Regions from separate parts of the Microbacterium sp. KRD172 genome, predicted to be linked through region 3. Evidence: predicted binding sites of a transcription regulator. Region 3 holds the regulator's gene; each other region holds the start of a gene.

Region 1 (9,996 bases), 1.0 Mb from region 3:
CGAGAGCCGCGCGATCGCGCTCTGGGCGCTGATCCTCGGCATCACCGCGACGATCTACAGCCTGGGCTGGCTCATCTGGGCCGGCATGCAGTTCGAGAATCTGGGCTGACGGATGCTGTCCGCCGACGAGACCGCAGAGCTGCGGATGCTGCAAGCCAAGGCGTACGGCCGCGACGGCGGCCTGTCCGCCGACGAGCTCGAGCGGCTGCGCGAGCTGGAGCAACGGCTTCGTCTCCCTTCGGTCGCTCAACCCGTTTCGTCACTTCGACTCGCTGCGCTCGCTCAGCACACCGCTCCGGCTGCTTCGCTGCCTGCGCTCAACGCCCCGCAGGAGGTCGTTGCCCCGCAGGATGTCGATTCTTCGCAAGACACAGCCTTCCCGCAGGATGTCGTTTCTTCGCAAGACACAGCCCACTTGCGAGAACAGGGGCGGGTCGTTGAGCGAGCCGAAGGCGAGACGAAACGCGCTGAGCGAGCGACAGCGAGTCGAAGCGGATCATCCGCACAACAGCGTGCTCCGCTGCGGCCGTGGCGCCGGCATCCGATCGGCTTCGCTCTCGGCGCTGTCGCGGCTGCACTCGGCCTCGGCCTCGGCATCGGGTGGGCGGTGTGGGGCTGGGACGCCGAGGCGTACGCACTCGGTGCCGCCAACGCAGACCGACGCGCGCAACTCGAAGAGAGCGATCTCTACGACTCCGGGACGCTCACCCCGCTCACAGAGCAGTACGGTCTCGTCATCTGGAGCGCGGAACGATCGAACGGCGACGAGGCGTGCGTGATCATCACCGGCCCTGACGAGATGAACAAGAACGGCTGCATACCGTCTGAGCAGCTGGACGAATCGGCCTGGCCCAATGCGACCGCGACAGTACCGGAGGGCGAGGAGAAAGCCGGACAGCAGCTGATGGCGGCGATGATGATGTCGCCGACGGGTGAATTGGTGCCCGTCATCCAGGTCTGGGATCAGACCTCGTCCGGATGGGAGTCGCAGTACAACGATGCCGAGCTCGCGCAGTTGCGCGAGCTCGAAGCGGAAGGCTACGAAGGCAGCGCTCTTGGAATCCTCGGATATGACGGCGACACGGTCGTGTGGAGCAACTGGACGAGCGCCGGAGTCTGCATCATCGTCTCAGCCGACGGAGGACCCCTCGAGGCGTGCGCCCCTGATGCCGAGTCCGACATCACGCTCATCGCGAGCATCGACGGCGTGCCGCGGGAGTACTTCGTGCAGCAAACGAAGATGCGCGGTCCTCAACTCACGATCATCCGCACCACGGGCGCCACGGTCGGTGAGCTCGATCCCGAGACCGGGGATCCGATCGAGTTCACGTTCGACGATCCGATGTTCGACGACCTCGTGAGCGACGGCGAGACGGGCGAGACCCCCGGCTGAGTCTCACACCCGATCGGCGAGGATCGCCATCCGCCGATCTCCGACGCGAGTGAGGATCAGCGTGGCGGTCTGCGAGCCCTTCAGGCTCAGCTTCTTCCGGAACGCCGCCGGGTCGATGTCCATGCCGCGCTTCTTGATCTCGATCGTGCCGATGTCGGCGGCCCTGAGTACCGTGTTGATCGCCTTGGGATTGGCCGCCATCACCTCGCGCACCCGGAACGACTGCACGAAGGGGCTCGTCAACGCGGCATCCCCGGTGAGATAGGCGATCTTCTCGTCCAGCATCCCGGCATCGATGCTGCGCGCGACGTCACCGATCAAGCGCGCACGGATGACGGCGCCGTCCGGCTCGTGCAGGAAGGCACCGAGCTCGCGAACTTCGGCATCCTCGGCATCCGCCCCTGCCGTGAGCTCGTGCGACTCGTCACCGCGGATCACGAGCGCCGCACGCCGCACGCCGTCGCGCGCGAGCTCACGAGACCACAGCACGAGCTCGACCACGCTGCCGTCGGCGCTGACCCACTGCGCCTCGACATCCGCAGGCAGGCTGTCGCGATCGTGACCGGGGCCGAGCTTGATGCCGGTCGGCATCCGTGCGGCGAGGGCGAACGCCCAGTCGAGTGAGGGGGAGTAGTCGGATGCCGTGACCCGCCGCGTCTCGCTGTGACCGGTCGTGCGCCGGGCTGGGTCGAGCCAGACCGCCGTGCGCGAATCTCGGAGAAGTGCAGCATCTTCGGAGGAATCTGCTGAATTGGTCCGAAGATCGTGCACTTCTCCGAAGTTAGCGCTCGGGAAGTCGGCGCTCACGAAGTCCTCGGCCGTGCCGTGCTGCACCGTCACAGTGGCTTCGACTCCCTGCGGTCGCTCAACCCGTTTCGTCTCGCTGCGCTCGCTCAACGACCCGCGCTCGCCGAAGGGGGCCAGGTTGTAGGCGGCGATCGCGGCGGTGACCTCATCGGCATCCACTGCCACCACGCTGAGCCCGGCACCTGCGAAGGCGAGCGAGTCTCCGCCGATGCCGCAGCCAAGGTCAGCCACGCGTGTGATTCCGGCGCGGCGCATGCGCCCCGCGTGCCGTGCCGCCACCCCCAGACGCGTCGCCTGCTCGAGGCCGGCTCTGGTGAACAGCATCCGCTCGGCGAAGCCGCCGAACTTCGGTACTGCCTTCGTGCGCAGGTGGGCCTGACCCACGACAGCGGACACGAGATCGGGGGAGTGCCCGGCCGCACGCAGCCTCGAGACGGCACCGGCGACCTCTCCAGCGGAAGCGATCGGGCCCACCTCATCGAGCAGCCGAAGGCCCTCGGGGGTGAGCAGCGCGGTGAGCTCGGACATGTCCATCACTTCAGACTACGCATCCGAAACTGGCACTCGCATTGCATGAGTGCCAGCCGACGCCCTACACTTGTGATTAGCACTCTCGGGTTGAGAGTGCGAACAAGTCTTTCGTGTCAGCGTCAAGAAAGAAGAGGTAGACCGTGTCGGTTTCCATCAAGCCGCTCGAGGACCGCATCGTCATCCAGCAGGTCGAGGCAGAGCAGACCACCGCTAGTGGACTGGTCATCCCCGACACCGCCAAGGAGAAGCCCCAGGAGGGCGAGGTCGTGGCTGTCGGCCCCGGCCGCATCGACGACAACGGCAACCGCGTCCCGCTCGACGTGTCCGTCGGCGACCGCGTCCTGTACAGCAAGTACGGCGGCACCGAGATCAAGTTCGGCGCCGACGAGTACCTGGTGCTCTCGGCTCGCGACGTTCTCGCAGTCGTCGTTCGCTGAGCAACTCGACAACAGCGTAGAAGGCCCGGATGCTTCGGCATCCGGGCCTTTTCGCATCCTTGCCGGTCCTAGGGTGGAGCAGTGAGCCTCGAAGCATCGCCCCGCACCCGCGCAGCAGGAGCCGCGTACTCGGTGGCCGCCTACCTGATCTGGGGGCTGCTGCCGCTGTACTTCCTGCTGCTCGTGCCGACCGGGCCGTGGGAGGTCGTCGCGGCGCGCGTGGTCTTCTCGCTCGTGTTCTGCCTGCTGCTGCTCACCGTCGCGCGCGGATGGCGTCGCATCATCGCCATCATCCGGCAGCCGCGGCTGCTGGCGTGGACCGCGCTCGCCGGTCTGCTGATCTACGTCAACTGGCAGGTGTTCCTGATCGGAACCCTCAGCGGGCACGTCGTCGAGACAGCGCTGGGCTACTTCATCAACCCCATCACCACGGTGCTGCTCGGCGTCTTCGTGCTGCGCGAACGCATCCGCACACTGCAGTGGGTGGCCATCGGCATCGCGCTCGTCGCGGTGGTCGTCATCGTCGTGGCGTACCGCGCGTTCCCATGGATCGCGCTGCTGCTGACGGCGTCCTTCGGCACCTACGGGCTGATCAAGAAGAAGATCGGACCCGCGGTGGATGCCGTGAGCGGTCTCACCCTCGAGTCGTTCTGGCTGATGCCGATCGCCATCGTGCAGCTGGTCGTCGTGGCGCAGACCACTGGCATCACCTTCGGCACCGTGAGCACGTGGCACACCGTGCTCATGCTCCTCGCCGGTGTCGCCACGGCTGTGCCGCTGCTGCTGTTCGCCTCCGGCGCTCGTCGCATCGATCTCACGGTGATCGGGATGATCCAGTTCATCACCCCGATCATGCAGTTCCTCACCGGCGTGCTGCTGCTTCACGAGCCGATGCCGCCCGAGCGATGGATCGGATTCGTGATCGTGTGGATCGCGGTCGGCGTGTTCGTCATCGACCTGCTGCGCGCCGGTCGGCGCGGTCGGCGCACGCGGGTGGCTCCCGTCGCCTGACGCCCGTATTCAAGGCGAAACAAGATCGTTAGCGCACCGATACCCAGCACGCTCGCGCCCACCATAAGGTGGGATCATCCGGGCATGTATTGCCATGTCCGTCGTTGCAAAGGAGCATTATGAACCGCACGCAGACGCGTACGAAGTGGCTTGCCGGCATCGCGCTGGTCGGCGCATCGGCGCTTGTGATCACGGGCTGCAGCACGCCCGCGCCAGAGGCGACCGAAGACACCGGCGGCGGAGATCGTCCGGCCGAGGTCGACCTGACGCTCCAGTTGGGCTCGCTGCTGCCGTCCACTGGGTCGCTGTCCTTCCTCGGAGCGCCGATGGAGGCCGGTGTGCAGCTCGCCGTGTCCGAGATCAACGACGCAGCAGCCGGTATCCAGGTCGAGCTCACCGCCGCTGACGAGGGCGACCTCGACAACAAGGCGTACGAGACCTCGATCACGAACCTGCAGAGCGCCGGCATCACCGCGATGGTGGGAGCGGCATCCTCGAGCGTGACGAAGCTGATCCTCGACGGCAACGCCGGATCCGGCATCCTCACGGTCTCGCCGTCGAACACCTCGGCGGACTTCACCGGCATCAACCCGCTGTACTTCCGCACGGCTCCCAGCGACAACCTGCAGGGCGAGGTGCTCGGCAACCAGATCGCCGAGGACGGGCACAAGACGCTCGGCATCATCTACCAGAACGACCCGTACGGCACGGGCCTGTTCGAGGCGATCAAGTCCACGTTCGAGGGCACAGGTGGCGAGGTCGTCGCCGAAGCCTCGTACAACCAGGGTGACGGACAGTTCAACGCCCAGGTGCAGACGGTCGCCGCGGCGAACCCGGATGCTGTCGCCATCGTGTCGTACGACCAGTTCGCCACGATCGCACCGCTGCTCGGCAACGCGGGCGTCGACACTGGCGCGCTGTACCTCGTCGACGGCAACCTGAAGGACTGGCCGGACCTCGGTGTCAGCCTCGAGGGATCGAAGGGCACGCGCGCAGGCGCTGAGCTTCCCGACGACTTCATCGACCAGCTGAACGAGGTCTGGACGGCTGAGGGCAACGAGCCGATCGACGCCCTGACCTATTCGGCAGAGGCGTACGACGCCACGATCCTCATCGCCCTCGCGGCGCTGCAGGCCGTGTCGGTCGAGGGGGAGGACATCGCCGGTGCCATGCAGGAGGTCTCGGGTGGTTCCGGTGAAGGCGAGAAGTGCACGAGCTTCGTCGACTGCGCCGAGATCATCAACGGAGGCGGCACCGCCGACTACGACGGCTACTCCGGCGAGATCACGTTCAACGACGACAACGACCCCGAAGGCGCCGCCATCGGCGTCTACGAGTTCGACGCCGAGAACGTCACGACCCGCATCAAGTAACACTGTGTGAGAAGGGGCTCCGGATGCTGTCATCCGGGGCCCCTTCTTCGTGCCCGCGCGGTGGCCCGGGGCGGGAAGTGGCGCTTCGTGTCGCGTGGCGCGAGGGGTGGCGGCCACTTGAGACAAGGTGAGGCGGCCACTCGAGACACCTGCCCGCGGGGCGGGGAGGCCGGGTGGCGGGAGGTGGCGCTTCGTGTCGCGTCGCGCGAGGGTAGGCGGCCACTTGAGACACCTGCCCGCGGGGGAAGTCGATCCCGCGCGGTGGCGGTGCGACCTCCCGCGTAGCGGCGGTGCCCGGGCTATGCGGCGGCGCGGGCGTGCTCGGCGAGGCGGTCGAACTGGGCGTCGCGCTCGGGATCCACGACCTGGGCGTCCGGGTGGGCGTTGTGGTAGGAGAGAATCCGGCGCGCGCCCTCGTCGAACGTGATCGTCGTGGCGAACTCCGGCACCACTGCCTGCACCTTCGAGGTGTCGAACACGATCGAGTGCGCCTTGTCCCCGAGCAGCGTCGGACCGAGTTCCGGTGCGAGAGCGGCGATCGTGTCGGATGCGACGTGCACGAGGTCGGGCGCCTCGACCCCGGCCGCATCCGCGAGCCAGCCGTAGATCTGATTCCACGTTGGCGCGTGCGAACCCGTGATCGTGTACGCCTCGCCGATCGCCTCCGAGCGTCCGACGAGCCCGGTGAAGGCGACGGCGAAGTCATCGGAGTGCGTGATGGTCCACAGGCTCGTCCCGTCGCCGTGCACGATGACCGGACGCCCCTCGCGCATGCGGGCGATGTCGGTCCAGCCGCCCATCGTCGGGATCGACCGTTCGTCGTAGGTGTGCGACGGGCGCACGATCGTGACGGGCACGCCGATATCGCGCTGGGCATCGAAAAGCATCTCCTCGCACGCGATCTTGTCGCGCGAGTACTGCCAGAACGGGTTCTCCAAGGGCGTCTGCTCGGTGATCGGCAGCTGCGCCGGCGGCTTCTGGTAGGCGGATGCTGAACTGATGAAGATGTACTGCCCGGTGCGCCCTGCGAACGCTCCGAGGTTGCCTGCGACATGATCCCGGGTGAACGAGAGGAAGTCGGCGACCGCATCGAACTCGCGACCGCGGAGCGCAGTCCTCAGCGCCGCACGGTCGCGGATGTCCGCGGACACGACGGTGACGTCATCCGGCAGTCCGCGTCGCCCGCTCCCGCGATTCACGACCGTCACGTCGTGTCCTCGCTCGATCGAACGGCGCACGCACGCCGCGCTGATGGTCCCTGTGCCGCCCAGATACAGAACGCTCGTCATGAGGCGAGCCTAAACGGAGCGGGCTACGCGGCGTCGCCGAGCGTGCCGAGGTACAGACCGATCACCTTCGGATCGTTCAGCAGATCGCGCCCGCTGCCCTCATGCGCGTCACGGCCCTGGTCGAGCACGTACCCTCGGTCGCAGATCTGCAGGCAGCGCCGGGCGTTCTGCTCGACCATGATCGTCGTGACGCCGGCCTTGTTGATGTCGGAGACGCGGATGAATGCGTCATCCTGCCGCACCGGGCTCAGCCCCGCCGACGGCTCATCGAGCAGCAGCACGGACGGATCCATCATCAGTGCACGCGACATCGCCACCATCTGACGCTCGCCGCCCGAGAGCGAACCTGCGCGCTGCTTCAGCCTGGTGCCGAGCTCCGCGAAGATGCCGCTGACGAACTCCAGCCGCTCCTTGTAGATCTTGGGGTTCTGATAGAGCCCCATCTGCAGGTTCTCCTCGATCGTCAGCGAGGGGAAGACGTTGTTCGTCTGCGGCACGAAGGCCACACCGCGCCTGACGAGCCGGTCGGCCTTCAGCCCGACGATGCTCTCGCCGTTGACCGTGATCTCGCCACCGCGCACCTGCACCATGCCGAAGATCGCCTTCAGCAGCGTCGACTTGCCGGCGCCGTTCGGGCCGATGATGCCGATCAGTTCGCCCTTGCGAGCGATGAGGTTCGCGCCGTTGAGGATGTTCACGCCCGGCAGGTAGCCGGCGTGCACATCCGTCATCTCGACAACGACGTCGCGCGTGTCGACAGATCCTTCACTCATGCCTTCCCCTCCCCGGGGCTCTCGATCTCGGCTTCGGCCTCAGCCTCGATCTGATCGCGCAGCTCCGCGGCCGCGGCATCCGAGATCACCGGCAGACGACCAGTGACCGCGCCGAGGTCCACATCCTGATGGGCGCCGAGGTAGGCGTCGACGACGGCAGGGTCCTCCATGACGGTGCTCGGCGGGCCCTCGGCGACGATGCGGCCTTCGGCCATCACGACCACCCAGTCGGCGATGTGGCGCACCATGTGCATGTCGTGCTCGACGAAGAGCACCGTCATGCCGAGATCCTTCAGATCGAGGATGTGATCGAGCAGCGACTGCGTGAGCGCGGGATTGACCCCCGCCATCGGCTCGTCGAGCATGACCAGCTGAGGATCGCTCATCAGCGCCCGCGCCATCTCGAGCAGCTTGCGCTGCCCGCCCGAGAGCGAGGCGGCGAAGTCCTTCTCCTTGGCGTCGAGCTTGAAGCGGGCGAGCAGTCCCCGCGCACGCTCTTCGATCTCGGCCTCCTGCGCGCGCCACAGGAACGGGAACAGCCCGGCCCAGAAGCCCTCGCCGCGCTGACCCGGTGCGCCGAGCTTCATGTTCTCGAGCACGGTCAGCAGCGACAGCGACTTGGTGAGCTGGAAGGTGCGCACCTGGCCCATACGGGCGACCTTGAACGACGGCACCCCGGACAGGTTCGTGCCGTCGAACGACCAGGTACCCGCGTTGGGCTTGTCGAAGCCGCACAGCAGGTTGAACAGCGTCGTCTTGCCTGCACCGTTCGGCCCGATCAGTGCCGTGATGGCGCCGCGGGGGACCTCGAGGTGATCGACGTCGACTGCGGTGAGGCCGCCGAAGTGCCGCTTCACGTTGTCCGCGATGAGGATGGGGTCGACCTTGGCGACACCGGGCTCCGCCGGTCCCTTGGCGAGACCCGTGCTCTTGGGACGTGTGACGCTGCCGGTCGCCGGAGCGCCGGGGGTGCTTTCACTGGGGGCGCTGTTACTTGACAAAGGTCATCTCCCTCTTGTTTCCGAGGATGCCCTGCGGCCGGAAGATCACGATCAGCATCAGCACGATGCCGATCACGATGTAGCGCACCACGTCGGCCTGGTTCGTGGTCATCGGCAACCAGCCGACGCGCGCCATCTCGGGCAGCAGGCCGCCGAGGAAGGCGAACACGACCCAGAACAGCACGGCGCCCAGCGTCGGGCCGAAGACGGTCGCAGCCCCTCCCAGCAGCAGGATCGTCCACAGGAAGAACGTCAGCGATGTCGAATAGCTGCCGGGGATCACGGCGGACGGCAGGACGAAGACGACGCCGCCGAGAGCGCCGATGACGCCACCGACCACGAGCGCCTGCATCTTGTACGCGAACACGTTCTTGCCGAGCGAGCGCACCGCATCCTCGTCCTCGCGGATGCCCTTGAGCACCCGGCCCCACGGGCTGCGCATCAGCGCCCACACGAGCAGCACCGACAGAGCGAGCACCAGCACGCCGAACACGCGCACCCACAGGTCGTTCTCGTTGTAGGTCCACGGGCCGAAGCCGTAGATTCCGGGTGGGAACGGGTTCATGTCGCGGAAGCTCTGATGGTATCCGGAGAGACCGCCTGCCGAGTTGGTCCATTCGCGGAACAGCTCGGTGAGGAAGAGCAGCCTGACCACCTCGGCGGTCGCGATCGTCGCGATGGCGAGATAGTCGGCGCGCAGACGAAGAGTCGGGATGCCGAGGACCAGAGCGAACAGCGCGCCGGCGAGCACGCCCGCGAGCACGCCAGCCCACCAGGGGAATCCGAAGCTGAGGATCGAGATCGCATACCCGTAGCCGCCGACCGCCATGAACGCGGCCATTCCGAAGTTGAGCAGTCCGCCGTAGCCGAAGTGCACGGCGAGTCCGGTGGCGGCGAGCGCGTACGCGATCGTCGTGGGGCTGAAGAGATAAGAGGCGGTGTTGCCGAAGATGTTTCCGAAGTCCATGCGTCAGCCCAGCCTTTCCCTGCGCCCGAGCAGGCCCTGCGGCCTGACGAGAAGGATCACGATCAGCGCGACCAGCGCGGTGGCGTACTTGAGATCGGACGGCACGCCCAGCAGCGTCGAGACCTCGACGGCCAGGCCGACGATGATCGAGCCGATGAGCGCGCCGATCGCGGAGCCGAGGCCGCCGAGTGTGATGGCGCAGAAGATGAGCAGCAGCATCTGCATGCCCATGTCCCACTTCACCCCTGGGCGGAAATACGCCCACAGCACGCCGGAGATCGCCGCGAGGACTCCTGCGAGCACCCATACGATCCGCACGACCTTGTCGACGTCGATTCCGGATGCCGCGGCCAGCTGCGGATTGTCGGAGATGGCCCTGGTGGCCTTGCCGACCCTGGTGCGGGTGAGGAAGAA
Region 2 (9,996 bases), 460 kb from region 3:
CCCGAGCCTGTTCCATCCCCCCTGGAACGCAGAAACGCCCCGGCCGAGGCCGGGGCGTTTCTGTCGGTCAGGACTTAGAAGTCCATGCCACCCGTCGGGTCGCCTGCCGGAGCGACGGCCTTCTCGGGCTTGTCGGCGACGACGACCTCAGTGGTGAGGAAGAGGCCGGCGATCGAGGCTGCGTTCTGCAGAGCCGAGCGCGTGACCTTGGCCGGGTCGATGATGCCTGCTGCGAACATCTCCACGTACTCACCGGTAGCGGCGTTGAGGCCGTGACCGCTGGGCAGTTCGGAGACCTTGTGAGCGACGACACCCGGCTCGAGACCGGCGTTGAGCGCGATCTGCTTGAGCGGCGCCGAGATCGCGACGCGAACGATGTTCGCACCGGTCGCCTCGTCGCCCGACAGCGTGAGTGCGTCGAGCGCCTTCGTGCCGGCCTGGATGAGCGCGACGCCACCACCGGGGACGATGCCCTCTTCGACGGCTGCCTTCGCGTTGCGAACGGCGTCCTCGATGCGGTGCTTGCGCTCCTTGAGCTCGACCTCGGTTGCAGCTCCGGCCTTGATGACGGCAACGCCGCCGGCGAGCTTGGCGAGACGCTCCTGGAGCTTCTCACGGTCGTAATCGCTGTCGGTGTTCTCGATCTCGCGGCGGATCTGGGTCACGCGACCCTCGATCTGCTCGGTCTCGCCAGCACCCTCGACGATGGTGGTCTCATCCTTGGTGATGATGACCTTGCGCGCACGGCCCAGAAGGTCGAGCGTCGTGTTCTCGAGCTTGAGACCGACCTCTTCGGTGATGACCTGACCACCGGTGAGGATCGCGATGTCCTGCAGCTGAGCCTTGCGACGGTCGCCGAAGCCGGGAGCCTTGACGGCGGCCGACTTGAAGATGCCGCGGATCTTGTTCAGCACGAGAGTCGCAAGGGCTTCGCCCTCGACGTCCTCGGCGATGATGACGAGTTCCTTGCCATCCTGGATCACCTTGTCGACAACCGGGAGAAGATCCTTGATGTTCGAGATCTTCGAGTTCGCGATGAGGATGTAGGGTTCCTCGAACACGGCCTCCTGGCGGTCTGCATCCGTCACGAAGTACGGGTTCAGGTAGCCCTTGTCGAAGCGCATGCCCTCGGTGAGCTCGAGCTCGGTGCCGAAGGTCTGCGACTCCTCGACGGTGACGACGCCTTCCTTGCCGACCTTGTCGATAGCCTCGGCGATGAGCTCGCCGATCTCGGGGTCAGCGGCGGAGATGGATGCCGTGGCTGCGATCTGCTCCTTGGAGTCGATCTCCTTGGCGCTGGCGAGCAGCTCCTCGGTGATGGCCGCGACGGCCTTCTCGATGCCGCGCTTGAGCGAGATCGGGTCGGCGCCGGCTGCGACGTTGCGCAGGCCTTCGCGGACGAGCGCCTGAGCGAGGACGGTTGCGGTGGTGGTTCCGTCACCTGCGACGTCGTCGGTCTTCTTGGCGACCTCCTTGACGAGCTCCGCGCCGATCTTCTCGTACGGGTCGTCCAGCTCGATCTCCTTGGCGATCGACACACCGTCGTTCGTGATCGTGGGAGCGCCCCACTTCTTCTCGAGCACGACGTTGCGACCGCGCGGGCCGAGGGTCACCTTGACAGCGTCGGCGAGGATGTTCAAGCCACGCTCGAGGCCGCGTCGGGCCTCCTCATCGAAAGCGATGATCTTTGCCATGAGTTTTGTCGTCCCTCCTGGACGTAGACGTTCTGATTAGCACTCAGGGTATGCGAGTGCTAACGCCCATTCTGGCACTCGACCCCATCGAGTGCAAGCCGCGGGCGACGTCTATCCGGCTGGAGTCTCTTCGGACTCCGGCGCGACGGTCGAACGATCGGTGCCGATGACGACCACGAGCTGCTTCTGCTCGGGATCGTTCGGGTCGGCGTAGAAATCGTCCTGCACGACCTTCGCACCGCCGATGACATCAGCGAGACCGATCGCGGCGAGTTCATCCGCCTCGGAGACGTAGTAGACGGCGGTGTCGGCGAAGTCCTGCGAGCCGGCGGGAGCGTTGCTCACCATGTCGGCGGCCCCGCCGGCGTTGACGATCGTGTCGCGCATCTGGGCGTCGAGATCGTCCTGTCCGGATGCGTTGAGCACCAGCACCGAGTAGGTCGGGTCAACGACACCGGTGACCTCAGGCGTCGGAGCGATCGTCGGCTCCGCTGCGGGGAACAGGTTGATGCGACCCATCAGCACGAGGGCGACGAAGATGCCCACGACGATGAGGACGAGGGCTGCGACGAACGACCACAGCAGCACGACCCAGCCGTTCATCCCCGGGGCTTCGGCGCGATGCGCTCCTACACGTCCCGAGGCATGGGCGACATCATCGAATCGATCTCTGACGGATTTGGACACCCGTCGATGCTATCTGCCCACTGCCGAGAATCCACTCACAGCCGGTGGCGCCGACACCTCAGCCGGCGAATCCGCGCATCCTCGCCACCCGCTGGTCGGTCCTGTTCTCACGCAGACGGCGCAGGCGACGAACCAGCAGGGGATCGTGCTCAAGTGCCTGCTCGGTGTCGATGAGTCGGCCGAGCAGCTGGTAGTAGCGCGCCGGACTCATGCCGAGCGAACTGCGGATCGCCTCTTCCTTGGACCCGCCGTGCCGCGGCCAGCGCGCCTCGAGCGCGAGGATCGCGCGGTCGCGATCAGTGAGGTCTCCGAGCATGCGTCCAGGCTAAGCGCGAAGATCGCCTGTATCGGTGCGCCACTCCCACCAGCGCCCCAATGGATCCGCAGCCGCACGCACGCCGCCATCGAGCGCGACGACGAAATCCGGCCAGGTGTCGGCATCGACCGACGGATGCCATGCGTCGTGCAGCGACGGAGCGTCGATCGTGATCCAGCGGGCGGGCAGCGCCTGCACCTTGGCGATGAGCGCCTGTCGCTCTGCCCACGGGATGTGGGCGAGCACACCTGGCGTCGTGATCACGAGCGTCGCATCTCGAGGTGCGGATGCGGCGACGGACTCGATGTTCGCGCCGGCATCGCCGCGCACGAGCACAGGAGGTTCGGCGGCGGCGATGTCGAGAGCCGCAGTGATGCGGTCCTCACGCCCCGTCTCCCCCGGCCATACGAGGCCCCGCAGCCACGCCCGATCACGCGGATCCCGCGCGTCGAGCGGATCGAGATCGATGCCCGCGCGCCAGATGATCTGCGGCATCCGGACCGGTGGCATCTCACCGCGGACCTCGCTGACCAGCGAGACCGGCGACGCCCCGTCGTCCGGGTCGAGCGCCGCGCGCAGCGCGCCGCTCGAGTCGACGAAGCGGTACGAATACCGGTCGGGAAAGAGGCAGAGACCCGCGGATGCCCCGATCTCGAGCAGCGCGATCGGACCGTCGATCTCGGAGAGCACCGGCAGGAGCGGAGCGAGCCGCAGCGGCTCGTTGGTCTGCACGCGGCGGGCCGCGCACTCGGCGACGATCTCGTCGGCGTGCGCGAGCAGGAAGGTGCGCCACCGATCGAAACCAGCGAGAGGGGCGCCCAGCATCCTGGTCACCGCGAAGACGAGCGGCGGCTGCCGGTGCGTCGCCGGAATGCGGGCGAGAACCTCCTGCGCGGCTGCATCGCGCTCGACCCCGAGCGCCCACTCCTCATACAGCGGCGAGCGCCCTGGCGCCTCGTCCCTGGCGAAGCGCCCGTAGCGTTCGCGCACAGCATCCGTCATCTCCCCATTCTGATGCCGGGCATTGCGTAACTGCGACGCCACGGGTGCGCAGGAGGGGCAGAATGGAAGGGACTCAGGAGGCACGATGGACTACAGCGTGAAGAAGACAGAAGACGAGTGGCGCGCAGAGCTCGGCGATGAGCAGTACTCGGTGTTGCGACAGGCGGCCACAGAGCGCGCGTGGACGGGCGAACTGCTCGACGAGAAGCGTGCCGGCCTCTACACATGCGGCGCGTGCGGCGTCGAGCTGTTCAAGAGCGGCACCAAGTTCGATTCCGGATGCGGTTGGCCGAGCTTCTACGAGTCGATCCGCCCTGACGCCGTGCAGCTGATCGAGGACAACACCCTCGGCATGCAGCGCACAGAGGTGCGGTGCGCGAACTGCGGTTCGCACCTCGGGCATGTCTTCCCCGACGGGTTCGGCACCCCGACCGGTGACCGCTACTGCATGAACTCCCTGGCGCTGAACTTCACCCCCGGCGACGCCGAGGCGTGAGCGCGCTCGACGCCGTCAGGGCGCGGCATTCCTGGTCGAAGGTCACAGACGACGCTCCGACCCGTGAAGAGCTGCTGACGCTGGTCGCCGCCGCAGGGCGCGTCGCCGACCATTCGTCACTGCGTCCGTGGCGCCTGATCGAACTGCGCGGCGACGATCGCGTGGTGCTCGGCAAGGCGATCGCCGAAGCCGAGGGCGACAAGAAGCCCTCGTCCAAGCCGTTGCGCGCTCCCCTGCTGATCGCGGTCGTGGCGAGTTTCCGCACGAGCAGCAAGGTGCCGCGCTGGGAGCAGGAGGCCGTCGCCTCGGGCGTCGCGCACACCATGAGCCTGCTGCTCGACGACGCCGGGTGGGGCGTCTTCTGGCGTACCGGCGAGTACACGCGCTCGAAGGCGGTCGCCAAGGCGCATGGGCTACACAAGGACGAAGCGCTCCTCGGGTGGCTCTACGTCGGCGGCAAGCCCGCAGGCAAGAAAGCGGGGCGCCGCAAGAGCGTCGACGCCCGTGCGATGCTGACCCGGATGCCCGCGAAGACGAAGAAGAAGCCGGCGAAGTAGTCAGCGCCGGCGACGCCGCCAGGGCAGCGCCACCACGACGGAGGCCACGGCGACGGCGACCATCAGGGCGAGCTGCCAGTGCGCGGGGCCGGATGCCGGGGGCCAGAGCAGATCGATGGCCACCGAGGCCGTCAGCTGCCCGAGCACGGAGCCGAGGCCGAGCAGCAGCACCCCGGTGTGCGCGACGATCGCGGCACCGAGCAGGATGTAGGCGAAGCCCAGCAGTCCGCCGAGGTACAGCCACGGTTCTACGGGGAGCGCATTCGGCATCCCTCGCACCCCCACACTGACCGAAGCCGCGACGATGAGCACGGCTGTACCCGCGACGAAGCTCATCAGGGTCGCCGACATGGGCGAGCCGACGCGCTGGGCGAGGCGCCCGTTCGTGGCCGCCTGCCATGCGATGCCGACACCAGCGGCGAACGGCAGCAGGAGAAGCCAGAGCGGCGTCCGCGAGATCACGTCGCCGCTGAGCGAGACGCCCACAGCAGCGAGCGCGAACGCACCGCCGAGGACGCGCCCCGGAGTCACCGCGACGACTCCGGCGGGTCCGAAGCCGATCCGATCGAGGACCAGCCCATGCACCGTCTGCCCTGCGACGACGCCGACGGTGAACAGGGAGACGCCGAGGACGCCTGCCGTGACGCCCTGCGTCGAGACGGTGAGCGCCCCGCAGGCGCCGCCCAGCAGCATCCAGTTCGGGATGGTGCGTGTGCGGATGCCGCGCCAGAGGCGTACGGCGCCGGTACGCGCCGATGGGAGCGCGAGCGTGACCACGATGAGGACGATGAGCCCGGTGCCGAAGGAGACGAGCCCGGCGACGATACCGTCATCGATGCGAACGCCGAGCACCCCGTTGATCCGCGCCTGGATCGCAGTCATCGCGCCGATCGCGACGGCTCCACCCAGTGCGAGGGGCGCGGGAAGACTTCGGGTCGCGGTCACTCGAGCACACTACCCGAGCGTTCACCCCTGCTCGAGGTCGCCGGTCGGCGCTACTCTTGCTCACATGTGTGCGAGCTACGGACTGGATCCCCGATTCACTGATGCCGAGCTGCTTGCCGAGGCGGATGCCGATGTCATCGAGGGGCTGCGCGACTGGGCTGAGCAGAACGCGGGCGAGACCCTGCGCCCCACGGGCAAGAACCTGCGCAATCTGAATCCGCTGGTCGTTCCGGGTGGCGACGCCGCCGCGCTGGAGCCGGCGTGGTGGGGCTACCTCGTGGACGGCGAGCCGGCGAAGTTCCCCTCGATCAACACCCGCTCCGAGCGTCTTCAAGAGCGTCCGGGTGGGCTGAGGACCCGCGCGATCGTGCCGACGACCGGGTGGTTCGAGATGCAGAAGCCGGCCAGGCTCTGGCACGAGTTCGCCCTCGACAACCAAGCACTGTTCGGCATGGCCGCCGTGACCCAGCGCGGACGCACCCCGGACGGGGAGTGGATCACGTGCTACTCCATCGTGATGGCGCCGGCCGCCGATCATCTCAAGGAGTTCCACGACCGGATGCCTGTGCTCATCCCGCCTGGAATGAGTCAGGAGTGGCTGACAGGCACGCCGAGCCGAGAACTGATCGACGAGGCGATCCTCGCCTCGGGCGAACTGGCTGAGCGCATCACCGTCTCGGCACGACCCTAGGCGTCGGCCATGCCGCATCTCGTCCTGATCGGGCTCGCCGCGATCCTGCTCTGGTCTCTGATCTCGCACCGCTTCGAGCGCTGGGGCGTCGCCGGGCCGATCGGCCTGGTGCTGCTCGGAGCCGTGACGGTCATCTGGGACGTCGACTCCTTCGGCACCGCGATCGATTCTCCGATCTCCGAGAAGATCGTCGAGGTGATCCTCGCGATCCTGCTCTTCGCCGATGCCACCGAGGTCAAGGGCGGCATCTTCGGTCGCGAAGGAAGGGTGATCGCTCGCCTCGTGCTCATCGCGCTGCCGTTGTCGATCGTGTTGACGGTCGCGACAGGCATGCTGCTCATCCCTGACACCGGTCTGCTCGTGCTTCTCGTCGTGGCGTGCGTGATCCTGCCGATCGATTTCGCGCCGGCCGCATCTCTGCTTCGCAATCGACGACTCCCCGCGCGGTTGCGTCAGTTCCTGAACGTGGAGAGCGGCTACAACGACGGACTGATCTCCCCCGTCTTCGGCATGTCGCTGGCGCTGGCCGTCATCTGGTCGACCATTGTGCGCACCCCGGAGTCCGATATCACCGACGACGCGCTCGAGGGCCCGGCGATCCAGTTCATGGACGCATTCATCAACGCCGTTCCGTCGACCGTGATCGCCGTCGTGATCGGCATCGTGCTGGGTACCGGAATCGGATACCTCGTGCGCATCGCGCGTGCACGGCTCATCGCAGACGCACTCGGCGCCCGCTACGTCATGCTGATCCTCCCGCTCATCGCCTACGGGGTGGCGAGCATCCCGATCTTCAACGCGAATGGCTTCGTCGCCGCTTTCGTGGCCGGGATCGGATACCGGTTGACACGTACGAGAGGTCATCGATCCGAAGGGATCGACCGCAGCGAGCTGCTCCTGGTGGAGGAAGTGGGGGCTCTGGCCGCGAACTTCGTGTGGTTCGTACTCGGCGGAGCCACGCTCCTGGTGATCACGTCGGGGATCGACTGGTGGATGCTGCTGTTCGCCGTGCTCGCGCTGACTCTGCTGCGCGTCGTCCCGGTGTACCTGTCGCTCATGGGCAGCTCGGTGGGCAGGCGCGACCGGCTTCTGATCGGCGCGCTCGGCCCGCGCGGCACGGCGTCGATCGTGTTCGGGCTGCTGGCGTACAACGCGCTCCCCGAGGACGAGGGCGTGGCCGTGCTGACGATCATGGTCGCCACCGTCGTCGGCAGCATTCTGCTGCACGGACTGGCCGCGCCGCTGCTCGTGAATCGGCGAAAGGTCGGCGAAGAGATCGCCTGACGCCGCTTCGCGTCAACCGGTGCGGGGAAGCAGTGCCTCTCGCAGCTGGTCGCGCACAGCGCCGTCGACGCCGGCCTGCTGCAGGTAGGCCAAGGCACCGCCGTGTTCGCGGTCGAGCCAGTCGAACGTACCGCTCAAGACCGCGGCCGGCGATCTCGTCAGCACCTCCATCAGGTTGTCCGTCATCGGTACGCGGAAGCGCCGGATCTTGCGCAGCATCCGCTCTGTCCACTCTCCCGAGAGGTTCGCCGCAGTGGCCGAGTAGTCGGCGAGGATGATGTCGCGATCGATGTCGAGCGCGGTGAGGATGAGCGCCACGACGAGGCCGGTGCGATCCTTGCCGGCGGTGCAGTGCACGAGGACAGGGCCGTCGGTCGACGCGACTGCGCGGACGACGCGCCCGAGATCGCTCTGATGACGGCGGAGCACGGTCTCGTAGATCTCCTGCAGGGTGAGGGTGCGCGGATCGAACGCGCGCGGAGCGCCATCGATCGGCACGGATAGCCGGGTCGCGCCCGTCCCACGGAGCCGGTCGCGCCCGCCGATGCGCCGGTCGAATGCCGAACGAAGGTCGATGACCTGCCGGATGCCGAGCTCGTGCAACGTGCCGCGTCCCTCGCGGGTGAGCCGGTGCAGTGCGTCGGAGCGGTACAGCATGCCGGGTGTCAGCACGCCAGGAGCGACCTCGCGGAAGTTGTGCGTGCCCGCGAGCTCGAGGCGGTTGACGGGCTCATCCATGCGGTCATGCTATCTGCGACGTTGCAGCCGTGAGCTATCGTGAGCGTTCATACACGGAGGGTTTCCATGTCATCTGAACAGAACGGCTCCCGGCCGCGCGCTCTGCGCGACGGCACGGCAGAACCGCGGTTCGCGGCCCGCTACGCGACGATCGATGAGGTCGCAGAGCTGCTCGGAGTCACACCCGTGTCACTGCGCCAGACGATGCGCCGCCGCGATGCGGGTGATGCGTCATCCGCCAGCGATGCATTCATCGATCCGATCGGCAATGTCTCGGGATACCTGTGGGATCGCGACGACCTCACACCCGAGGCGATCGCAGCCTGGCACGATCGGCCGCGGCGCGGGCGTAAGCCGAACAGCGCGCGATGACGCTGCGACCCACGAAGAATGGAGCCGACTACGGGATTCGAACCCGTGACATCCTGTTTACAAGACAGGTGCTCTACCAGCTGAGCTAAGTCGGCGAACGGGTCCAGTTTAGCGAGAGTGGAGCACGTCTCCGAACCGGGCTACTCCGCGGGTGTCTCTGTCGGGGCCGGAGTGTGCGTCGGCGCCTGGGTCTCGTCGGTCTCGCTGGCCACTGTCAGCACGAACTGCGCGAACTCGGCAGGATCCTTCAGGGAGCCGACGTAGGCCTCGCCGTTCACGACGATCATCGGAGCGCTCGTGAGCACGAGATCGTCGGAGCCGACGAGTGGGCCTTCGAGGGCACGCGAGGTGGCCTCCTTCGCCCAAGAGACGAAGTCTTCCTTCTCGATGCACTTGCGAACGACCTTGGGGTCATCGACGCCGACCGCCTGGGCGAGGTCGGCGAGTTCGACGTTGGACCGGCCGTTGGTGTCGACCTCGGGCTGGTCGACGAGCAGTTCGTTGTTGAACGAGTAGAACTGCGCCGGAGAATACGTGGACACGCACGCCGCCGCCGCAGCCGCACGCAGCGAGTACTTCGTGCCGTTGGAGCTGGCAGTGAGCATCGACACCGGGTGATATGTCACGGTGACGGCATCCTCGTTGATCCAGCCCGCCAGCTGGCGCGCATTCGCTCGCTCGAACTCTCCGGCACCGGGCGAGAGGTAGTCGACATAGATGTGCACATCGACGGCCGCAGCCGATGCCGTCGGCTGCGGTGTCGGATCAGGCGTCTCGGTCGCGCCGGACGTCGTCTCCTCCGGAGCCGGCGTCTCAGGCACGTCCTCGGCACCGACGTTCGGCGCCGAGTTCACGACGATGCCGTCGGAGTCCATACCGCTCGGACTCATGGTCGGCTCCGATACCGATGAGTTCACCGCCATCGCCACCGCAGTGCCGATGGCGCCCACCGCGACGACGGCGACGGCACCGACGATGATCCGTCGCATGATCCGCGCCCTGGACTGCTTGGCGTGCACCTGCTGGGCCTTTTCCCGAACCGCCTCACGGGAGCTGCGAGGGGAGGGGACGTTCGGCGTTTCGTCGCTCGACATCGTTCCTCTTGAAAGTCGTGGTGGGGACGGGCTCCCCGATGTCCTCTGCACAAGCAGGACCGCAATCGATGTTAACCAGTCAGGCTGGGAAATACCCAGGTGCCTCCCCTCCGTGCCATA
Region 3 (9,996 bases):
TTGCCCTTGATCGGGGTCAGCGGCTCCTTCTCGGCCTTGTCGACACGGGGGATCGCGCCGAGCAGACCGATCGAATACGGCATCCGCGTGTTGTGGAAGAGCTCGCCGACAGGGGCGTGCTCGATCGGCTTGCCCGCATACATGACCATGACGTCGTCGGCCAGTCGGGCGACGACACCCATGTCGTGGGTGATCATGATCGTCGCGGCACCGGTCTCGGCCTGAGCCTTCTCGATGAGGTCGAGGATCTGCGCCTGGATCGTCACGTCCAGAGCCGTGGTGGGCTCATCCGCGATGATCAGCTTCGGGTTGTTGGCCATCGCGATCGCGATGACGACGCGCTGGCGCATGCCGCCGGAGAACTCATGAGGGAATCCCTTCATGCGCTTCTCCGGCTGCGTGATGCCGACGACACGCAGCAGCTCGATCGAGCGATCCCACGCCTCCTGCTTCGACATGCTGCGGTGCACGGTGAGCGCCTCGATCAGCTGGTCGCCGACAGTGAAGACCGGGGTGAGCGAGGTGAGCGGATCCTGGAAGATCATCGCGATGCCGTTGCCGCGGATGACCGACATCTGCTTGTCCGACTTGCCCAGCAGTTCCTGGCCGTCGTAGATGATCGAGCCCGAGACGCGGGCGTTCTCGTCGAGAAGACCCATGATCGCGAGCGAGGTGACGGACTTGCCAGAGCCGGACTCGCCCACGATGCCGAGGGTCTTGCCGGCTTCGAGGTCGAATGAGACGCCACGGACGGCGTCGACGCGTCCGGCTTCGGACGGGAAGCTGACCGTGAGATCACGGACGGAGAGAACAGTGCTCATGCGCGGCCTCCTGCTGCCGAGGTGGGATCGAGAGCGTCACGCAGACCGTCGGCGACGAGCGCCATGGACACGGTGAGCAACGTCAGCGCCGCTGCGGGGAAGTAGAAGAGCCACGGCGCGCTGGTGATGGTGTTGGCGCCGGAGCCGATCAGGGAGCCCAGCGACACATCGGGGATCTTGACGCCGAAGCCGATGAACGACAGACCGGTCTCGGCCATGACGGCGCCGACGATGCCGAGGGTGAAGTTGATCACGAGCAGCGAGCCGATGTTCGGCAGCAGGTGACGGACCACGATCGTCATGCCGCGCACGCCCATGTAGCGCGCGGCGTGGATGTACTCGCGCTCACGCAGCGAGAGAGCAGTCGTCCAGATCACGCGAGCGGGGAAGTACCAGCCGACGACGAAGATCATGATCAGCGCGATCACGCGCCAGTCACCGCCGGAGCGGTTCGACAGCAGCGAGAGGATGAGGAAGCTCGGGATCACCATCATGAAGTGGATGACGGTGAGGGTGATCTTCTCGGTCCAGCCGCCGAAGTACGCCGCTGCGGTGCCGACCAGTGCCGAGATGATCGTCGTGCCCACCGACACGGTCACGGCGATCATCAGCGAGCGCTGCAGGCCGATCGCGACCTGGGCGAACGTGTCGTTGCCCGACGGAGTGGTACCGAACCAGTGCTCGGCGGACGGCGGCGTGCCCAGGTTCAGGAAGTCGAGTTCGATGTGGTCGTACTTCGCGATCAATGGCCCGATGATCGCGAACAGCACCAGCAGGAGGAAGATCACGATGCCGCCGACGGCGGGCTTGTTGCGCATGAAACGCCGCGTGTACAGCGTCCATTTCGACAGCGCCTTGGTGTCCGACTGCTCGGGCAGCACTGGGCCCGCGGGGGCAGCGACGGTGGGGTCGATCATTTCGCTCATGGTCAGTTCACCCTCACTCGCGGGTCGAGAACGACGACCACGACGTCGGAGAGGATCGCCCCGAGCGCGGTCAGGAGTCCGGCGAAGGCCGCGGTGGCGACCACGCCGTGGATGTCGCTCTTCACGATGGTCTCGATGAAGTACTTGCCCATACCGTTCCAGGCGAAGATCGTCTCGGTGAGCACAGCGCCGGTGAACACGGCGGGGATGCTGAACGCGACCTGCGTTGCGACGGGGATGAGGGATGTGCGCAGCGCGTGCTTGCGGATCGCCTGCGGCTTGGTGAGCCCCTTCGCACGGGCGGTGCGCACGTAGTCGGCATTGATGTTGTCGAGCAGCAGCGAGCGCTGAAGGAAGTGCGTGCCGGCGTAGCCGACGATCACGAGTCCGATGGTCGGGAGCGCGAGGTGCTGCAAGGCGTCTATTAGTACGGGGAAGAACCCCTCCACGCCCTTGCTCGAGGAGCCGGTCACGTAGAACACGCGGACGCCGAGCCAGTCGTTGAACGCGATCGCGAGGAGCACGAGGCCGAGGGCTGCGACGATGACGTTGATGTTCATCGTGATGATCGAGGTCGCCTGGCCGATGCGGTCGGCGAGCTTGTACTGCCGTGACGCCGTGTAGACGCCGAGTGCGATGCCGAGGACGGTCATGATGATCGTCGCGCCGAGCACGAGCTCCGCGCTGATCCACATGCGATATGCGACCTGCTCGTTGACGGAGCCGCCGGTCGGGCTCACGCCCCAGTCCCAGCGGAAGATCACCCCGCTGAACCAGTTCCACCACCGCTCCCAGATCGGGACGTTGGAGTCCAGATTGCGGGGGAGGAGAAGGTTGGAGATCTGCTCTTCGCTGAGCGGTGGGCGGCGGCCGACGTAGTTGTTCCGCGGGTTGAGGAAGCCCCAAGCCAGGAAGTACGTGATGTTGGTCGCTACCACGATCATCAACAACCAGCCGAGGGTACGGCGGAGGAGATACTTGATCAAGGTTTTGTCTTTCTCTTTTACAACGCGCTCGGGATCGTCCGATGCGGCGCTGAATCGGGAGGATCGCCCGTGGCACTCAGTCTCACGGATCTGAACCAAGGCAACCTCGGGAGACTATCACCCGTCAAGTCGAATCGGGGATTACGACCCCCTGAACGTAGAATCGTCGGAACATGTCCCCACGCGCTCTCACTCCGCTGTCGCCTTCCGCGACGCCGCCTTCGCAGATCCGCAACTTCTGCATCATCGCCCACATCGACCACGGCAAGTCGACGCTCGCCGACCGCATGCTCCAGATCACCGGCGCCGTCTCCGACCGCGACATGCGCGCTCAGTATCTCGACCGCATGGACATCGAGCGCGAACGAGGCATCACGATCAAGAGCCAGGCGGTGCGGATGCCGTGGGCATCCATTTCGGATGCTGCGATCCCTGAGCCTGTCGAAGCGATCCCTGAGCCTGTCGAAGCGATCCCTGAGCCTGTCGAAGCGATCCCTGAGCCTGTCGAAGGGTCAGCGACCACCTACGCGCTGAACATGATCGACACTCCTGGCCACGTCGACTTCACCTATGAGGTGTCTCGCTCGCTGGCAGCGTGCGAGGGCGCGATCCTGCTCGTCGACGCGGCGCAGGGCATCGAGGCGCAGACACTCGCGAACCTGTATCTCGCTCTCGAGAACGACCTGCACATCATCCCCGTGCTCAACAAGATCGATCTTCCGGCCGCGGATCCCGACAAGTTCGCCAAGGAGCTCGCCGATCTCATCGGCGGCAGGCCGGAAGACGTGCTTCGCGTGTCCGGCAAGACGGGCGTCGGTGTCGAAGAGCTGCTCGACCGCATCGTGCGGGACATCCCGGCGCCGAAGGGCGACGCGGATGCTCCGGCGCGGGCCATGATCTTCGATTCCGTCTACGACTCCTATCGCGGCGTCGTGACCTACGTGCGCATGATCGACGGAAGCCTGTCGCCGCGCGAGCGCATCCAGATGATGTCGACACGCGCGAACCACGAGCTTCTCGAGATCGGGGTCTCCAGCCCTGAGCCGATTCCCTCCGAGGGGCTCGGCGTCGGCGAGGTCGGCTATCTCATCACCGGAGTGAAGGACGTCCGCCAGTCGAAGGTCGGAGACACCGTCACGACCAGTCGTGGCGGAGCGACCAAGGCGCTGCCGGGCTACACCGACCCCAAACCGATGGTCTATTCAGGGCTGTACCCGATCGACGGCAGCGACTATTCCGAGCTTCGCGAGGCGCTCGACAAGCTGAAGCTGTCCGACGCGTCCCTCGTGTACGAGCCGGAGACCTCTGTCGCGCTCGGCTTCGGCTTCCGCTGCGGGTTCCTCGGTCTGCTGCACCTCGAGATCATCACGGAGCGACTCACGCGGGAGTTCGACCTGGACCTCATCACCACCGCACCGAGCGTGATCTACGAGGTCACCACGGACACGGGTGAGAAGGTCACGGTGACCAACCCGAGCGAGTATCCGGACGGCAGGGTGGCTTCGGTCGCCGAGCCGATGGTGAAGGCAGCGATCCTGCTGCCCAAGGACTACGTCGGCACGGTCATGGAGCTGTGCCAGTCGCGCCGTGGTTCGCTGCTGGGCATGGAGTACTTCTCCGAGGAGCGCGTCGAGCTGCGGTACAACATGCCGCTCGGCGAGATCGTGTTCGACTTCTTCGATCAGCTGAAGTCGAAGACCCAGGGCTACGCGAGCCTCGACTACGAGCCCTCAGGTCAGCAGGATGCCGATCTGGTCAAGGTCGACGTCCTGCTGCAGGGCGACAAGGTCGACGCATTCAGCGCTATCGTGCACCGCGACAAGGCATACGCCTACGGCACCCTGATGGCGGAGCGACTGCGCAAGCTGATCCCGCGTCAGAACTTCGAAGTGCCGATCCAGGCGGCCATCGGCGCCAGGATCATCGCACGCGAGACGATCCGAGCCCTGCGGAAGGACGTGCTCGCCAAGTGCTACGGCGGTGACATCAGCCGTAAGCGCAAGCTGCTCGAGAAGCAGAAGGAGGGCAAGAAGCGGATGAAGATGGTCGGCCGCGTCGAGGTCCCTCAGGAGGCGTTCATCGCGGCACTGAGCGGCGACGTCGACAGCAAGGAGAAGAAGTAGCGAATGCTCTCCCGCGGTGCGGGGGTGTCTGTTCAGGTAACCCGAAGTAGGCTGGAACTCATGCGGCGCGGGACTTTCCGAGACGACACGGTGGACTATGTCGCCGTCGGGGCTACTCATGCCCCTGATCTGATGCACTATCCGCCGGAGCGCAGCGTGCCGGCCGAGAACTCATGGCGGCTCGGCAGCGGCGAGGATCGTTTCCGATCCGCCGGTGAGGCTCTGCTGTCGTGGACGGCGCAGCGAGCGGCCGGACTCACCATCGAGGATGTGCGCCCCGCTGCCGGTCCTGCCTATTCCGGCGTCAGCTTCGACGCGGACGGCAACCCGATCGCGCCGAGTACGCGTGAGGTCGAACAGCGCTTCGACGCCGACGGCGTTCCGTTCGTCGGACCGGGGATGACTCTGCACCTGCGCGGACGTGTGTCAGGCATGCGTGCTGACGCCGAGCTTCGCGTGATCTCGGTCACCGAAGAGCGCCGCAGGATCGGCTTCGTGCTCGGGACCGTCGGCGGGTCCGTCGTCAGCGGCGAAGAGCTCTTCGAGATCGAGTGGCGCGACGACGACGAGGTCTGGTTCACCGTGCGAGCGTTCGACGCGCCGAACGCCCTGCTGTATCGGATGTTCCGCACGCTCGTGAAACGCCGCCGCAAAGAGCTCTTCGCGCGCTATCTCCGGGCGATCTCGCCGCTCTACGCGACGCCGCTGTGATTCGTGAAGCCGATGGCGCGCACCTGATGGCCGGCCTCTGATGGGCGGCCCCCTGCCGCTGGGTGATCCGGCGCCCTCGGACGGCCGCCTTCCCTCCGACCTTCCCATCGACGCCGCGACGCCGTTCTCGGCGTACCTGCACGTACCGTTCTGCCGCGTGCGCTGCGGCTACTGCGATTTCAACACCTACACATCGGGCGAACTGCGGGGTGCGCGCCAGGATGAGTACGCTGACACGCTCTCCGCGGAGATCTCGCTCGCACACCGCGTGCTCTCCGAGGCCGGTGCGCTGCGCCCGATGGACACCGTGTTCTTCGGCGGAGGGACGCCGACGCTGCTCCCGCCTGGCGATCTGGCGCGGATGCTGGGCGCCGCCGTCGATGCGTTCGGCATGACAGAGGGTGCCGAGGTCACCGTCGAGGCGAACCCCGACACAGTGACGCCCGAGGTCGCGCGAACGCTCGCGGATGCCGGGGTCACGAGGCTGTCGGTCGGGATGCAGTCGGCCGTGCCGCACGTTCTCGCAGCGCTCGATCGCACGCACCAGCCGGAGAACGTGCGAACAGCAGTCGAGGCGGCCAAGGATGCCGGACTCGCCGTCAGCGTCGATCTCATCTACGGCGCCCCGGGCGAGACGCTCGGAGACTGGGAGGCGTCTCTGGATGCGGCGCTCGCGCTGGAGTCGGACCACATCTCGGCGTACGCGCTGATCATCGAGGACGGCACGAAGCTCGCACGTCAGATCCGCCGCGGAGAGGTGCCCAGACCGGACGATGACCTGCAGGCCGACATGTACGAACTCGCCGATCAGCGACTCGCCGCCGCTGGGTTCGACTGGTACGAACTGAGCAACTGGGCGCGCAGCGACGAGCAGCGCTCGCGTCACAACCTGGCGTACTGGCGGGGGAGCGACTGGTGGGGGTTCGGTCCTGGGGCGCACAGTCACGTCGCGGGTCTTCGCTGGTGGAACGTGAAGCATCCCGCCGCGTACGCGCAACGGCTCGCGGCATCCGAATCGCCCGCCGCAGGCACGGAGCGACCCGACGCCAAGGCGCACCTTCTGGAGCGCGTGCTGTTGGAGAGCAGGCTGGCGGAGGGCCTCGCGATCGCCGACATCCCGGAGGCCAATCGCGATCGGGTCGCCGGACTCATCGCCGACGGCCTGATCGACGGCGCCGCAGCGCTGCGCGGGCGCGTGCGTCTGACGCTGCGCGGGCGGCTGCTCGCCGATGCCGTCGTGCGTGACCTCACCGGGTGAGCACGACTCCTCATGCCCGAGGTGCCTCGCCGGCTCTCAGCCCGAGCGGGGTAGAATTGGCACTCCTAGTATTCGAGTGCCAGACGGGAAGGGGGCGACGTGGTCAGTGAACGCGGTCTGCAGGTTCTTCGAGCCATCGTGCAGGACTACGTCGAATCGCATGAGCCCGTCGGCAGCAAGTCCATCGTCGACCGGCATTCCTTCGGCGTCTCGGCGGCGACGATCCGCAACGACATGGCGCAGCTCGAGGACGAAGAGCTGATCACTGCGCCGCACACCTCGTCCGGCCGTGTCCCCACCGACAAGGGCTATCGTGTCTTCGTCAACCACCTCGCGCAGCTGCGCCCGCTCTCGACGGCGCAGCGCAGCGCGATCGAGTCCTTCCTCACAGACCCTGCCGATCTCGACGATCTGATGGCTCGCACGGTGCGGGTGCTGACGCAGCTCACCGGTCAGGTCGCACTCGCGCAGTATCCGTCGTTCGCACGCGCGAACCTCACGCATATCGAACTGGTCGCGCTCGCCCCCAACCGCCTGCTCGTGGTTCTCGTGACGGACGCGGGCGGCGTGTCGCAGCGCATCGCCGGATTGCCGATCGATCTGGACGATGCGGATGTCGCGGTGCTGCGCGCGAGGCTGTCCGCGTTGCTCACCGGACAGTCCGTGCGTGAGGCATCCGAGCGCGTGCAGATGCTCATCGGGGCGCAGGAGAGCGCACGAACGGATGCGGCGGTGCGAGTACTGGGCGGCATCATCGGCGAAGAGCTGGCGGAGTTCCGTCAGGAGCGACTGGTGATGGCAGGAGCGGCGACTCTGGCCCGGCGCGAGCAGGACTTCCGCGGCAGCATCCATCCCCTTCTCGCCGCGATCGAGGAGCAGGTGACACTTCTGCGCCTGATGAGCGAGATGGTGACCGACGAGCACGGCCTCGCCGCGAGCATCGGCGCGGAGAACGAGCCCTTCGGCCTGCCGGAGGCGTCGATCGTGGCGAGCAATTACCTCACGCATGGCGGCACGGCGCGCGTCGGCGTCATGGGGCCGACGCGAATGGACTATCCGAGCAATCTTGCGGCGGCGCGGGCTGTGGCCCGCTATCTGTCGCGCATGCTCGATGAAGACGAGTCGAGCCGCTGAGGCGGATCGCTCCCACAGTTTGCACATGCAGAAAGGTGATTGTGGCGGACCACTATGAGGTTCTCGGAGTGTCGCGTGACGCGACGACGGACGAGATCAAGAAGGCGTATCGGAAGCTCGCTCGACAGCTGCACCCGGATGTGAATCCTGGGGACGACGCGGCAGAGCGCTTCAAGAGCGTGACCCACGCCTACGACGTGCTCAGCGATGACGATTCGCGTCGCCGGTACGACATGGGCGGCGGAGACGGCGCCAGCAGCGGGGACTTCGGCGGGTTCGGAGGTTTCGGCGACATCTTCGAGACGTTCTTCGGAGCCGCGCAGGGCGGTGGCCGAGGCGGCCGTCCGCGTTCACGTCGCGAACGCGGGCAGGACGCGCTTGTGCGCGTCACGCTCGACCTCGGCGACGTCGTCTTCGGCGCGCACCGTGACATCGAGGTCGATACCGCCGTGCTCTGCGAGACCTGCCAGGGCTCGTGCACGCAGGCGGGCACGTCGCCGGTGACCTGCGACATCTGCGGCGGCTCTGGGCACGTGCAGCGTCAGGTGCGCAGTCTGCTCGGCAATGTCGTGACGTCTCAGCCGTGCGGCACCTGCGAGGGCTACGGCACGACGATCCCGCACCCGTGCGGCACGTGCGCAGGCCAGGGCCGCGTGCGCTCTCGTCGCACCGTCTCCCTCGACATCCCCTCTGGTGTCGAGACCGGGCTGCGCCTGCAGCTTCCGGGCTCGGGTGAGGTCGGCAAGGCCGGCGGCCCGAACGGTGATCTGTACGTCGAGGTCACGGTCTCTCCGCACGCGTCGTTCAGTCGCGACGGCGATGACCTGCTCGCGACGCTCGAGGTGTCGATGTCTGATGCGATCCTCGGCACCGAGACCGCGATCGACGCTCTGGACGGCAAGGTCGACCTCGAGATCCGCCCCGGCGTGCAGTCGGGAGATGTGCTCACGATCAAGGGCCGCGGCATCACGCCGCTGCGCGGCACGCAGCGCGGCGACCTTCGGGTGGGTGTGCAGGTGGTGACTCCGACGAAGCTCGATTCGTCGCAGCGTTCGCTCATCGAGGACTTCGCGAAGAAGCAGAAGGCACCGGGTCCACAGCTCGCGCAGTTCCAGCAGGGACTGTTCTCGAAGCTGCGTGACAGGTTCAGGCACTGAACTTCCGCCACTGATCTGGAGGCCCTATGGCGCTGCACTTCCTCGTGGAGGACTCGGGCTCGGCGAGCACCGGAGACATCGTGTCGCTGACCGGTGCCGAGGCGAAGCATGCCGCGGTCGTACGCCGGCTGCGGGTCGGCGAATCGGTGACGATCGGCGATGGCACCGGCATATGGCTGGACGGCGAGGTGACGGATGTCTCCGCGTCGCGCGTGGATGTTCGCATCGCCGGGCGTGCGGCGATCGAGGCACCGGCGAAACGGCTGGTTCTCGTGCAGGCTCTCGCCAAGGGCGACCGCGACGAGCTCGCGGTGCAGGCGGCGTGCGAGTTGGGCGTCGACGAGGTCGTGCCCTGGCAGGCATCTCGGAGCATCTCCCGGTGGGAGGGCGCGAAGGCGGTCAAGGGCCGCGAGCGGTGGACGGCGATCGTGCGCGAGGCGTCGAAGCAGGCCCATCGGGCGTGGGTGCCGGAGGTGTCGGCGCCGCTTTCGACCGGGCAGCTCATCGCGCACGCCGACGGACAGCGGATGCTGGTGCTCGATCCGACCGCGACCTTGCGGCTGTCAGCCGTCGAGCCCGACGATCGTGACCTGATGCTGATCGTCGGCCCCGAGGGCGGCATCGCGCCGGACGAGCTCGAGAAGTTCGAGGCCGCCGGCGCCGAGCGCGTGCGCCTCGGCGACACCGTGCTGCGCACCTCGACCGCGGGTCCTGCGGCGATCGCCGTGCTCTCCGCAACTCTCGGCCGCTGGTAGCGCGGACGCTGCTTCGCTCCGCCGGACGCTGCTTCGCTCCGCGGACGGTGCTTCGCTCCGCCGGACGGTGCTTCGCTCCGCCGGATGGTGCTTCGCTCCGCCGGACGGTGCTTCGCTCCGCCGGT

Evidence for each region. The regulator HrcA, encoded in region 3, represses chaperone genes, less so after heat shock. The targets are predictions, from matches to a motif close to TTNGCACTCGNNNNNNNCGAGTGCNAA.
Region 1: the regulator HrcA is predicted to act here: its motif matches at 2,758-2,784, upstream of groES (co-chaperone GroES).
Region 2: the regulator HrcA is predicted to act here: its motif matches at 1,731-1,757, upstream of groL (chaperonin GroEL).

The regions. Positions count from the first base shown of each region.
Region 1 covers NZ_JABFAS010000002.1:2,524,193-2,534,188, reverse strand. The annotation lists gene J1M43_RS12545 (hypothetical protein) at 1-109, shown strand, start outside; gene J1M43_RS12540 (hypothetical protein) at 113-1,393, shown strand; gene J1M43_RS12535 (class I SAM-dependent methyltransferase) at 1,397-2,734, opposite strand; gene groES (co-chaperone GroES) at 2,872-3,168, shown strand; gene rarD (EamA family transporter RarD) at 3,250-4,179, shown strand; gene J1M43_RS12520 (ABC transporter substrate-binding protein) at 4,299-5,552, shown strand; gene J1M43_RS12515 (NAD-dependent epimerase/dehydratase family protein) at 5,852-6,841, opposite strand; gene J1M43_RS12510 (ABC transporter ATP-binding protein) at 6,865-7,614, opposite strand; gene J1M43_RS12505 (ABC transporter ATP-binding protein) at 7,611-8,615, opposite strand; gene J1M43_RS12500 (branched-chain amino acid ABC transporter permease) at 8,605-9,582, opposite strand; gene J1M43_RS12495 (branched-chain amino acid ABC transporter permease) at 9,586-9,996, opposite strand, start outside.
Region 2 covers NZ_JABFAS010000002.1:1,032,202-1,042,197, reverse strand. The annotation lists gene groL (chaperonin GroEL) at 75-1,694, opposite strand; gene J1M43_RS05315 (LytR C-terminal domain-containing protein) at 1,806-2,381, opposite strand; gene J1M43_RS05310 (DUF3263 domain-containing protein) at 2,440-2,697, opposite strand; gene J1M43_RS05305 (DUF2332 domain-containing protein) at 2,707-3,699, opposite strand; gene msrB (peptide-methionine (R)-S-oxide reductase MsrB) at 3,785-4,195, shown strand; gene J1M43_RS05295 (nitroreductase family protein) at 4,192-4,752, shown strand; gene J1M43_RS05290 (DMT family transporter) at 4,753-5,697, opposite strand; gene J1M43_RS05285 (SOS response-associated peptidase family protein) at 5,762-6,388, shown strand; gene J1M43_RS05280 (cation:proton antiporter) at 6,398-7,672, shown strand; gene J1M43_RS05275 (tyrosine-protein phosphatase) at 7,685-8,410, opposite strand; gene J1M43_RS05270 (hypothetical protein) at 8,477-8,782, shown strand; tRNA gene J1M43_RS05265 (tRNA-Thr) at 8,802-8,877, opposite strand; gene J1M43_RS05260 (thioredoxin domain-containing protein) at 8,923-9,876, opposite strand.
Region 3 covers NZ_JABFAS010000002.1:1,489,748-1,499,743, forward strand. The annotation lists gene J1M43_RS07505 (ABC transporter ATP-binding protein) at 1-821, opposite strand, end outside; gene J1M43_RS07510 (ABC transporter permease) at 818-1,747, opposite strand; gene J1M43_RS07515 (ABC transporter permease) at 1,750-2,733, opposite strand; gene lepA (translation elongation factor 4) at 2,907-4,856, shown strand; gene J1M43_RS07525 (DUF1990 family protein) at 4,917-5,567, shown strand; gene hemW (radical SAM family heme chaperone HemW) at 5,608-6,825, shown strand; gene hrcA (heat-inducible transcriptional repressor HrcA) at 6,925-7,959, shown strand; gene dnaJ (molecular chaperone DnaJ) at 8,001-9,116, shown strand; gene J1M43_RS07545 (16S rRNA (uracil(1498)-N(3))-methyltransferase) at 9,143-9,871, shown strand.